Regions from separate parts of the Lachnoanaerobaculum sanguinis genome, predicted to be linked through region 1. Evidence: predicted binding sites of a transcription regulator. Region 1 holds the regulator's gene; each other region holds the start of a gene.
The links. The regulator HrcA, encoded in region 1, represses chaperone genes, less so after heat shock. The targets are predictions, from matches to a motif close to TGTTAGCACTCNNNNNNNNNGAGTGCTAACA.

Region 1 (3,289 bases):
TAGGTTCAGCTGTAGGTATGGGAAACCTGTGGAGATTTCCGGTGCTTGTGTCAGCCTGGGGGGGAATGACTTTTTTGATTCCCTACTTTATATTCGTTATATTGATAGGCAGTACAGGAGTAGTGGAAGAAATCGCACTTGGAAGGAGCACAGGAAAAGGTCCTATAGGAGCATTCGGTGCTGCTATGGCTCATGCCGGAAAGAGCAGAAAAGTAGGTGAGAGCATAGGAATTATACCTACAATAGGTTCTTTAGCTCTTGCAATAGGTTATTCATGTGTAGTAGGTTGGATATTTAAATATGTAGTAATGGCATTTACAGGAAAGCTCTTTGGAATGGGAACAAACATGGATGTCATTGGTGGAACTTTCGGATCTACAGCTACAGCATTTGGAAACAATACATGGATAATAATAGCACTCATTGTAAACTTTGCTATTATGGCATTAGGAGTTGCTGACGGTATAGAGAAAGCAAATAAGTTTATGATGCCTCTGCTTTTTGTAATGATGATCGGACTTGCTGTTTATATAGGAATACAGCCGGGTGCAGTAAACGGATACAAGTATATCTTTACTGTAAATCCTGAAGGATTAAAGGATATAAGACTTTGGATATTTGCATTCGGACAGGCATTTTTCTCACTTTCTATTGCAGGTAACGGTACCGTTGTTTACGGCTCCTATCTCAGTAAGAAAGAGGATGTACCTTTCTCTGCAATGAACATAGCTATCTTTGATACCTGTGCGGCACTTCTTGCAGCGCTCGTTATTATACCTGCTATGGCTACATCGGGAGCGGAGCTGAGTGAAGGCGGTCCGGGACTTATGTTCATCTACCTTGTAAATATAATGAATCAGATGCCCGGCGGTATGATTGTAGGAATTATATTCTTTGTATGTGTTACATTTGCAGGACTCAGTTCACTTGTAAACCTTTACGAGGCGCCTGTAGCTACATTGCAGCAGCAGTTTAAACTCAGCAGAGTACAGTCTGTAGGAATTATCGGAGTAATCGGTGTGGTTGTTGCAGTTCTTATACAGGGAATTGTAGGAAGCTGGATGGATGCGGTATCTATCTATATTTGCCCGATAGGTGCGGTACTGGCATCTGTGATGTTGTTCTTCGTATTCGGAAAGAAGTATACCATGGAAGCTGTAAATGCAGGTGCAAAGAAACCGAAAGGAGAAATCTGGTTCTTCTTAGGTAAGTATGTATATACAGGTCTTGCATTGCTTGCACTTATAGCAGGTGCATTCTATGGAGGAATAGGTTGATAAGGCTATAATAAAAAATATAAACTCTCAGACATTTGTTTGGGAGTTTTTTATTTTGTATTTTATCGGTATAAAAAATTTAAAAAAGTTATTGACAAATATTCCCATATGGAATATAGTAGCTAATAGAGTTAGCACTCTAGATAAATGAGTGCTAACAAATAAAGAAGGGAGGAGCGAATGGATTCGGAGGACAGGAAAGCGATTATTTTAAAAGCTATTATAAAGAATTATATGGAAACCGGGGAGCCGGTAGGTTCAAGAACTATTTCAAAGCTCCCTGAGTTAAATTTGAGCTCTGCTACTATAAGAAATGAAATGAGCGATTTGGAAGATATGGGTTATATCTTACAGCCCCATACTTCTGCAGGACGTATACCTTCAGATAAGGGATACAGATTCTATGTAGATGAGATCTTGAGAGAAAAGGAGATAGAGACTGAAGCATTTAAGGATCTGATGTTTAAAAAAGTGGACAGATTGGAAAATGTCTTAAAACAATTGGCAAAGATCATTGCAAGAGACACCAATTATGCCGCGATGATATCAGGGCCGAGTATACACTCCAATAAAGTAAAGTTTTTGCAACTCTCAAAGATAGATAAGTTCAAGCTCCTTTTGGTGACGGTTGCGGAAGGTAATATTATCAATAATAAGATAATAGATATCGACAGCGAAATATCGGAGAGCGAAATCTTAAACTTGAATCTGCTTATAAACACTTCATTAAACGGACTTACCGTGGAAGAGATAAACTTAAGCATTATGAATAAGTTACGAACGGATGCGGGAGTTTATGGAGATATAGTGGATAAGGTTTTACGAGAAGTAGCGGCAGTGTTTAAAAGTGCTACCGACAACCTTGAGATATATACAAGCGGTACCACAAATATTTTCAAGTACCCTGAGATCTCCAACAGAGAGAAGGCAAGTCAGCTTGTAAATGCTTTTGAAGAAAAGGATAAGCTTAAGGAAATACTTGCAGGGGTAAATGATGATGATAGTGACGGTATCAGAGTATATATCGGAAATGAAGTGCCGATTTCAGATATGAGAGATCTTTCCGTAGTTACAGCAAATTATGAAATAGGCGAAGGACTCAGAGGCTCTATAGGTATAGTAGGACCGAAGAGAATGGACTATGAGAAAGTATTAAAAACTATAAAAACTGTAATGGCATCGCTTGATGAGCAGTTTAAAAATGATGAATAGAGGAGAGGGCTGTGAAAGAAAAAGATTTAAAAAGAGAACAGGAAGAGAACAAAGAGGTTTTAGAAGGCGAAGAGACAGGGGAATTTGTTGAGGAAGCCGAAGAGACACCTGAGGAGGCGGCGGCAAAGGCTGCAGCTATGGAGGCTGAGGTGGAGGAAGCTTTCAGTGATGAAAATCTTGAAGGAAAGCCTGATAAAAAAGACCTTGCCATTGCGGATTTGACAGACAGACTTAAAAGAAGCATGGCGGAGTTTGATAATTTCAGAAAAAGAAGTGAAAAAGAAAAAGCTACTATGTTTGATATGGGAGCAAGAAGTGTGGCGGAAAAACTTTTGCCGGTAGTTGACAACTTTGAAAGAGCAATGCTTGCAACACCTTCAGAGGGTGAAGGCAAAGCCTTTGCCGACGGAATAGCAATGATATACAATCAAATGACAAAGACTCTTGAGGATTTGGGAGTTAAGCCGATTGATTGTGTGGGCAAAGAATTTGATCCTAACTTACATAATGCGGTAATGCATATAGAAGACGAAAGCTTAGGTGAAAATGTGGTTGCTGAGGAACTTTTAAAGGGATATATGTACAAGGACAGTGTTCTTAGACATAGCATGGTAAAGGTTGCAAATTAATTTTTGAGACTATATTTTGCTTTGCTTAAGCAGAGTGAAATATTTTATATAAATTTAGAAAATATAAATTTTGATTTATTAGGAGGATAAGATAATGGGTAAGATTATTGGTATAGATTTAGGTACAACAAACAGCTGTGTAGCAGTTATGGAGGGTGGAAAGCCTGTAGT
Region 2 (3,289 bases), on a different contig from region 1:
AGCACCACCGATTTTCTCCACAAAAACACAGCCATGTTCTTTAACAATAAGATTTTCTCTCTCCTTCGGAGTCTTATCAGGATATCTAAGTCTAAGATCCTCTGATGTGATAAAGAATATATCATCCGGCAAATGGTTGACAGCCTCAGGATATTTATACCACACCTCATGCTCCATATGCTTGATCACTTTAAATATGGTTCTTACCGTATCTTCCAAAACCTCAATAGTTCTGTCTTCTTTTCTTATTACCTTTTCCCAGTCCCATTGATCCACATAGCATGAGTGAAGATTGTCAAGTTCCTCATCTCTTCTTATGGCATTCATATTTGTGTAAAGGCCTTCACCCGGCGCAAAATTATACTCACCAAGAGCCATTCTCTTCCACTTTGCAAGTGATTGAACAACTTCATACTCCTCATTAGGAACCCCGAGTATATCAAATGCTACAGGACGCTCAACTCCGTTTAAGTTATCATTCAATCCGCTTGACTTTGATACAAATAAAGGAGCTGAAACCCTCTCCAGATTCATTTCTTTTCCGAATTCTTTTTGAAATGTATCTCTGATATATTTTATCGCTTCCTGCGTCTGTCTTACACTTAATACAGGATCATAACCCTTTGGTAAAATCAATGCCATAAACAACCTCCGATATATAAATTCATACTCTTTAAAAAAATTATGATAACACTAAGTACCCCAATATACAATAGATAATGCCATAACTTAATAAAAAAGACAAAAGAAAAAAGACTGCCTTTTACAGCAGTCTTAAAAATTATTCAATTGCAATTGTCTTCGGCTCCTGTGGAAGTCTCTCTTTTTCCTTTGGCAAAGTGAGTTTCAAAATACCGTTGTTATATGAAGCCTTGATATCTTCCTCGGTTATTGCTTCTCCTACAAAGAAACTTCTCTGACATGAACCGAATCTTCTCTCTCTACGGATGTATTTATCCTGTTCATCCTTTTCATCTTTACTTTCCTCATGCTTTGCACTGATTGTAAGGTATCCGTCCTTTAAGCTTGCACTTATATCTTCCTTATTAAATCCCGGAATCTCTACACTCAGCTCATAGTTTCCTTCGACTTCCTTTACATCTGTCTTCATGCTTGGAGCCTCAAACTTTCTAAAATCTCTTCCAAAAAAATCATTATTAAAAAAATCATCAAATAAATTGTAACTTCTTCCCGGTAATAACATATCCATATCTCCTTCTTTAGTATTCATTATAGTTTGCAAATAAAACCTTGTAACAATATTGTTATCTATGTCTTATTTGTTATATGCATACTATAATACCAATTATTAGCACTGTCAATAGTTGAGTGCTAATTTTTTCAAAAAATTTTTATCATAAAAAACCGGCTCTTATTATGAGCCGGTCAAATTTGTCTCAATATATTATTTCTGTATTGCCTTAAATGCTTCTGTCTGTGATGTCATGCCTCTCTCTGATGCCAATCTCTCTATAGAAGAAGCTCCAAAGAAGCCGTCAATCTCAGGAACATGCTTTATTACATATGCAGCATCCTCAGGATCTGCAATAGGACCGCCATGGCAAATTACCATTATCTCCGGATTAACCTCACGACCTGCCTTAATGATCTCACGAATCTTTTCACAGCAATCGTCAAGGGTTAAAGCGGTTTCAGCTCCGATTGATCCCTTTGTTGTAAGTCCCATATGGGCAACTAAAATATCTGCACCTGCCTCTGCCATAGCCTTTGCCTGCTCAGGATCGAAAACATATGGACATGTTAACATATCAAGCTTATGTGCTTCTCTGATCATTTCTACTTCGAGCCCATATCCCATTCCTGTTTCCTCAAGATTTGCACGGAACTTACCGTCTATCAATCCTACTGTCGGGAAGTTTTGTACACCGTTAAAGCCTTGATCCTTTAATTGCTTTAAGAAAAGGTCCATTACACGGAACGGATCTGTTCCGCAAACACCTGCAAGGACAGGAGTGTTCTTTACTATAGGAAGTACTTCCGCACCCATTTCCTGTACAATTTTATTTGCATCACCATAAGCCAATAATCCTGATAAAGATCCTCTACCTGCCATTCTAAAACGCCCTGAGTTATAGATGATAAGCATATCGGCTCCGCCTTTTTCGCTGCACTTTGCTGTAATACCTGTTCCGGCACCGACACCTACAAGGATCTTTCCGGCTGCTACCTCAGATTTAAACTTGTCCATGATCTCTTTTCTTGATTGTCTGTTCATTTTATTTCTCCTTTACTTATATATTTATACTTCCAACATTTTAATAAGTTCTTCTGCAGCTCTTTGTGCAAAAGCTTTATCATTTATATTATTATCCATCTCGACTATATTAACTTTATCTGTGTCGATATTATTTTTTAATGTATCAAACAAAGCTTCATCCTCTTTAATTCCATAAAAAGGCTGACCTTGTGCATCAATCATTGATACTCCTTTTAAAGGTAGAATCAATACTGTCTTACCGGAAGATGCATTTAATTTTTCTGCAATCTTTTGACCGAATTTTATATTTTCTTCCACTGTAGTTCTCATTAGAGTAACTGTCGGATTATGTTTATAAAAATTACGATTTTTAAATTTCTCAGGGACAGTATCAATCGGTCCGAAGTTTACCATATCAAGTGCACCAACAGAAACAACCTGTGGAACATGATTTCTTCCCGCCGCTTCAAGTCTGTTAGGTCCGGCACCAAGTACTCCTCCGACTATTTCATCACACCACTCTGTTGTTGTAATATCCAGTACTCCTTTGAAAAATCCCGCATCTATAAGAGACTCCATAGTCTTTCCGCCTGTTCCCGTTGCATGGAAAACAAGTACTTCATAACCACGCTCTTCCAAATACTCTTTTGCAAAATCCACACATGGAGTAGTTACTCCGAACATTGTAGCGGCAATCAAAGGTTTTTCATCTTCCTCAACTTTTTTTATCTTATCCGCCATTCCCACCATTCCGGCAATAGCAAGTACCGCATTTTTAAATATTGTTTTTGAAATTTTATTCAGACCTGCAACATCCACTATAGAAGGCATCATTATTATGTCACTTGTCCCGACATACTGAGATACATTTCCTGAAGCCATGGTGGAAACCATCATTTTAGGTACACCGATAGGTAAGGCCCTCATTGCAGGTGTTACAAGTGATGTTCCTCCGGAACCTCCAAATGAGATGATACCGTCAAACTTTCCTTCAGCATAAAGCCTTGGAATCAACAGCTCCATTCCCTTTGATAAAGCCTCTGTGGCCATTGCCCTGTCTCTTCTTGAGAC
Region 3 (3,289 bases), on a different contig from region 1:
AAAATATCAAGGATTTAAGTAGGAGGATATTTTGGAGAGAGAAAGGTTAAAGTCCAGGCTCGGGTTTATACTCATTTCAGCCGGATGTGCGATAGGTATCGGTAATGTATGGAAGTTTCCATATATGACAGGAAAAGGTGGCGGCGGTGCATTTGTACTGTTGTACTTGTTATTTTTGGTTATGCTGGGATTGCCTATAATGACTATGGAGTTTTCAATAGGAAGAGCTGCAAGAAAGAGTCCGGTGCTTGCATACCAAAAGTTGGAACCTGCAGGAAGCAAATGGCATATACATGGAATAGTGGCATTTATAGGTAATTATCTTTTGATGATGTTTTATACCACTGTAACAGGATGGATGCTTCATTATTTTTACCTGACTATAACAGGCAGATTTGAAGGTCTGGATTCGGACGGAGTTTTAAATGTATTTAATACAATGCTTTCACAGCCTTCCATCATGATCTTTTGGATGGTGGTGGTAGTAGTTGCAGGTATGTTTATAGTATCAAGAGGACTTGAAGCGGGACTTGAGAATATTACAAAAATAGTTATGGTTACACTGCTTGTGGTAATGATTATACTTGCAATAAATTCATTCTTCTTAAAAGGTGCTGCAGAAGGACTTAAATATTATCTTGTACCGAACATAAGCAGAATAGAAGAAACAGGTATAGGTAATGTTATAACCGGTGCTATGAATCAGGCATTTTTTACATTAAGCCTTGGAATAGGTGCAATGCTTATATTCGGAAGTTATATAAGTAATGACAGAAGTATGCTTGGAGAGTCTGTTACAATAGTTATACTTGATACTTTCGTAGCTATAGTTTCAGGACTTATTATCTTCCCGGCTACATTTACATATGGTGTGGATCAGACATCAGGCTCTGCACTTATATTTATCACCTTGCCGAATATCTTTAATAAGATGCCTCTTGGAAGACTATGGGGGAGTTTCTTCTTTATATTTATGTCATTTGCCGCATTCTCTACAGTACTTGCGGTATTTGAAAATATAGTTTCATGCGGTATGGACCTTACAAAGAAGTCAAGAAAACAGGTAAGTCTTTTTAATTTGATATTAATAATAGTACTTTCATTACCATGTGTATTAGGTTTTGGTGCATGGGCATTTGATTGGCTAAAGCCTTTTGGAGGAACAATACTTGATCTTGAGGATTTCCTTGTAAGTAATATTATTTTGCCGCTCGGTTCCTTGGTATATCTACTTTTTTGTGTAAGCAGATACGGCTGGGGATGGGATAATTATCTAAAGGAGTGCAATAAGGGTGAAGGTCTTAAGATGAAGAACTGGATGAGATTTTACCTTACATTTATATTGCCGATAATAGTATTATTTATATTCGTATTTGGAATATATGATAAGTTTTTAAAATAAGAAATAAAAGAAATCAGCCATAAACTGTTAAAGTTGAGGCTGATTTTTAATTTATTAAGAATATTAGCACTCAAACCTTGACACTGCTAATAAAAAGTGGTATAAAACTTCATAGTTAAGTTTATAAACATTTAGGAGGAATACAAAATGAAGTTAGTACCTTTATTCGATAGAGTAGTTTTAAAGCAATTGGTTGCTGAAGAGACAACAGCATCAGGTATTGTACTTCCGGGACAGGCAAAGGAGAAGCCTTCACAGGCAGAGGTTGTTGCAGTAGGTCCGGGAGGAGTTGTAGACGGAAAAGAAATAAAGATGCAGGTCAAGGTTGGCGACAAGGTTATTTATTCCAAGTATGCAGGTACAGAGGTGGAGCTTGACAAGGAAGAATATATCGTTGTAAAGCAGAATGATATTTTGGCAGTAATTGAATAATAATTTTATATAGTTTAGACGGAGGTAAATATGGCTAAGGATATTAAATATGGCGTTGAAGCCAGAAAAGCATTGGAAGCCGGTGTAAACAAGCTGGCTGATACAGTAAGAGTTACATTGGGACCTAAGGGAAGAAATGTTGTACTTGATAAGTCATTCGGTACACCACTTATCACAAATGACGGTGTTACTATTGCAAAGGAAGTTGAGCTTGAAGATGCGTTTGAGAACATGGGTGCGCAGCTTGTAAAGGAAGTTGCTACAAAGACAAATGATGTGGCAGGTGATGGTACAACAACAGCTACAGTTCTTGCACAGGCAATGATAAATGAGGGAATGAAAAACCTTGCGGCAGGTGCAAATCCTATAATTTTACGTAAGGGAATGAAGAAGGCTACAGATGCAGCAGTAGAGGCTATTGCAAAGATGAGTGAGCCTATAAAGGGAAAAGACCAGATTGCAAGAGTTGCAGCTATATCTGCAAGTGATGATGAGGTTGGAAGCCTTGTAGCAGATGCTATGGAGAAGGTAACAAACGAGGGTGTTATCACTATTGAAGAGTCAAAGACTATGAAGACAGAGCTTGACTTGGTAGAGGGTATGCAGTTTGACAGAGGTTATGTTTCTGCATATATGTGTACAGATATGGAGAAGATGGAAGCAAATCTTGATGATCCGTATATACTTATTACAGATAAGAAGATTTCAAATATTCAGGATATCTTACCTGTACTTGAGGAGCTTGTTAAATCAGGACAGAAGCTTCTTATTATAGCTGAGGATGTAGAGGGTGAAGCTCTTACAACACTTATAGTAAATAAGCTTAGAGGAACATTCAATGTTGTAGCTGTAAAGGCTCCGGGATATGGTGACAGAAGAAAAGATATGTTAAAGGATATCGCTGTTCTTACAGGCGGTACAGTAATCAGCGAGGAACTGGGACTTGAGCTTAAGGATGCTACACTTGCAAGCCTTGGACGTGCAAAGAGTGTTAAGGTTCAAAAAGAGAATACCGTTATCGTTGACGGACAGGGTTCAAAGGCTGATATTGACAACAGAGTCGCTCAAATTAAAGCACAGCTGTCAGAAACTACATCCGAGTTTGATAAAGAGAAATTACAGGAAAGACTTGCTAAGCTTTCAGGTGGTGTAGCGGTTATCAGAGTCGGTGCGGCTACAGAGACTGAGATGAAGGAAGCAAAACTTCGTATGGAAGATGCACTCAATGCTACAAGAGCGGCTGTTGAGGAAGGTATCATTGCAGGAGGCGGTTCAGCTTATATCCATGCAAGTAAAGAAGTTGAGAAGCTTGTGGCTACCCTTGAAGGTGATGAGAGAACAGGTGCAAAGATTATACTTAAGGCACTTGAGGCACCGCTTTTCAGAATAGTTGAGAATGCCGGACTTGAAGGAAGCGTTGTTGTAAACAAGGTAAGAGAGTCAAGCGAAGGTGTA

Region 2: SBH76_RS12905 (Hsp20/alpha crystallin family protein) is a predicted target of HrcA. The motif match lies at 1,308-1,338, and genes of this name have one in related genera.
Region 3: SBH76_RS10095 (co-chaperone GroES) is a predicted target of HrcA. The motif match lies at 1,464-1,494, and genes of this name have one in related genera.

What each region holds. Positions count from the first base shown of each region.
Region 1 is NZ_BTHK01000021.1:17,176-20,464, reverse strand. It holds gene SBH76_RS11915 (sodium-dependent transporter) at 1-1,277, shown strand, start outside; gene hrcA (heat-inducible transcriptional repressor HrcA) at 1,458-2,489, shown strand; gene grpE (nucleotide exchange factor GrpE) at 2,501-3,118, shown strand; gene dnaK (molecular chaperone DnaK) at 3,213-3,289, shown strand, end outside.
Region 2 is NZ_BTHK01000026.1:16,189-19,477, forward strand. It holds gene asnA (aspartate--ammonia ligase) at 1-642, opposite strand, end outside; gene SBH76_RS12905 (Hsp20/alpha crystallin family protein) at 782-1,204, opposite strand; gene SBH76_RS12910 (phosphoenolpyruvate hydrolase family protein) at 1,406-2,236, opposite strand; gene SBH76_RS12915 (Tm-1-like ATP-binding domain-containing protein) at 2,261-3,289, opposite strand, start outside.
Region 3 is NZ_BTHK01000014.1:59,170-62,458, reverse strand. It holds gene SBH76_RS10100 (sodium-dependent transporter) at 32-1,402, shown strand; gene SBH76_RS10095 (co-chaperone GroES) at 1,550-1,834, shown strand; gene groL (chaperonin GroEL) at 1,865-3,289, shown strand, end outside.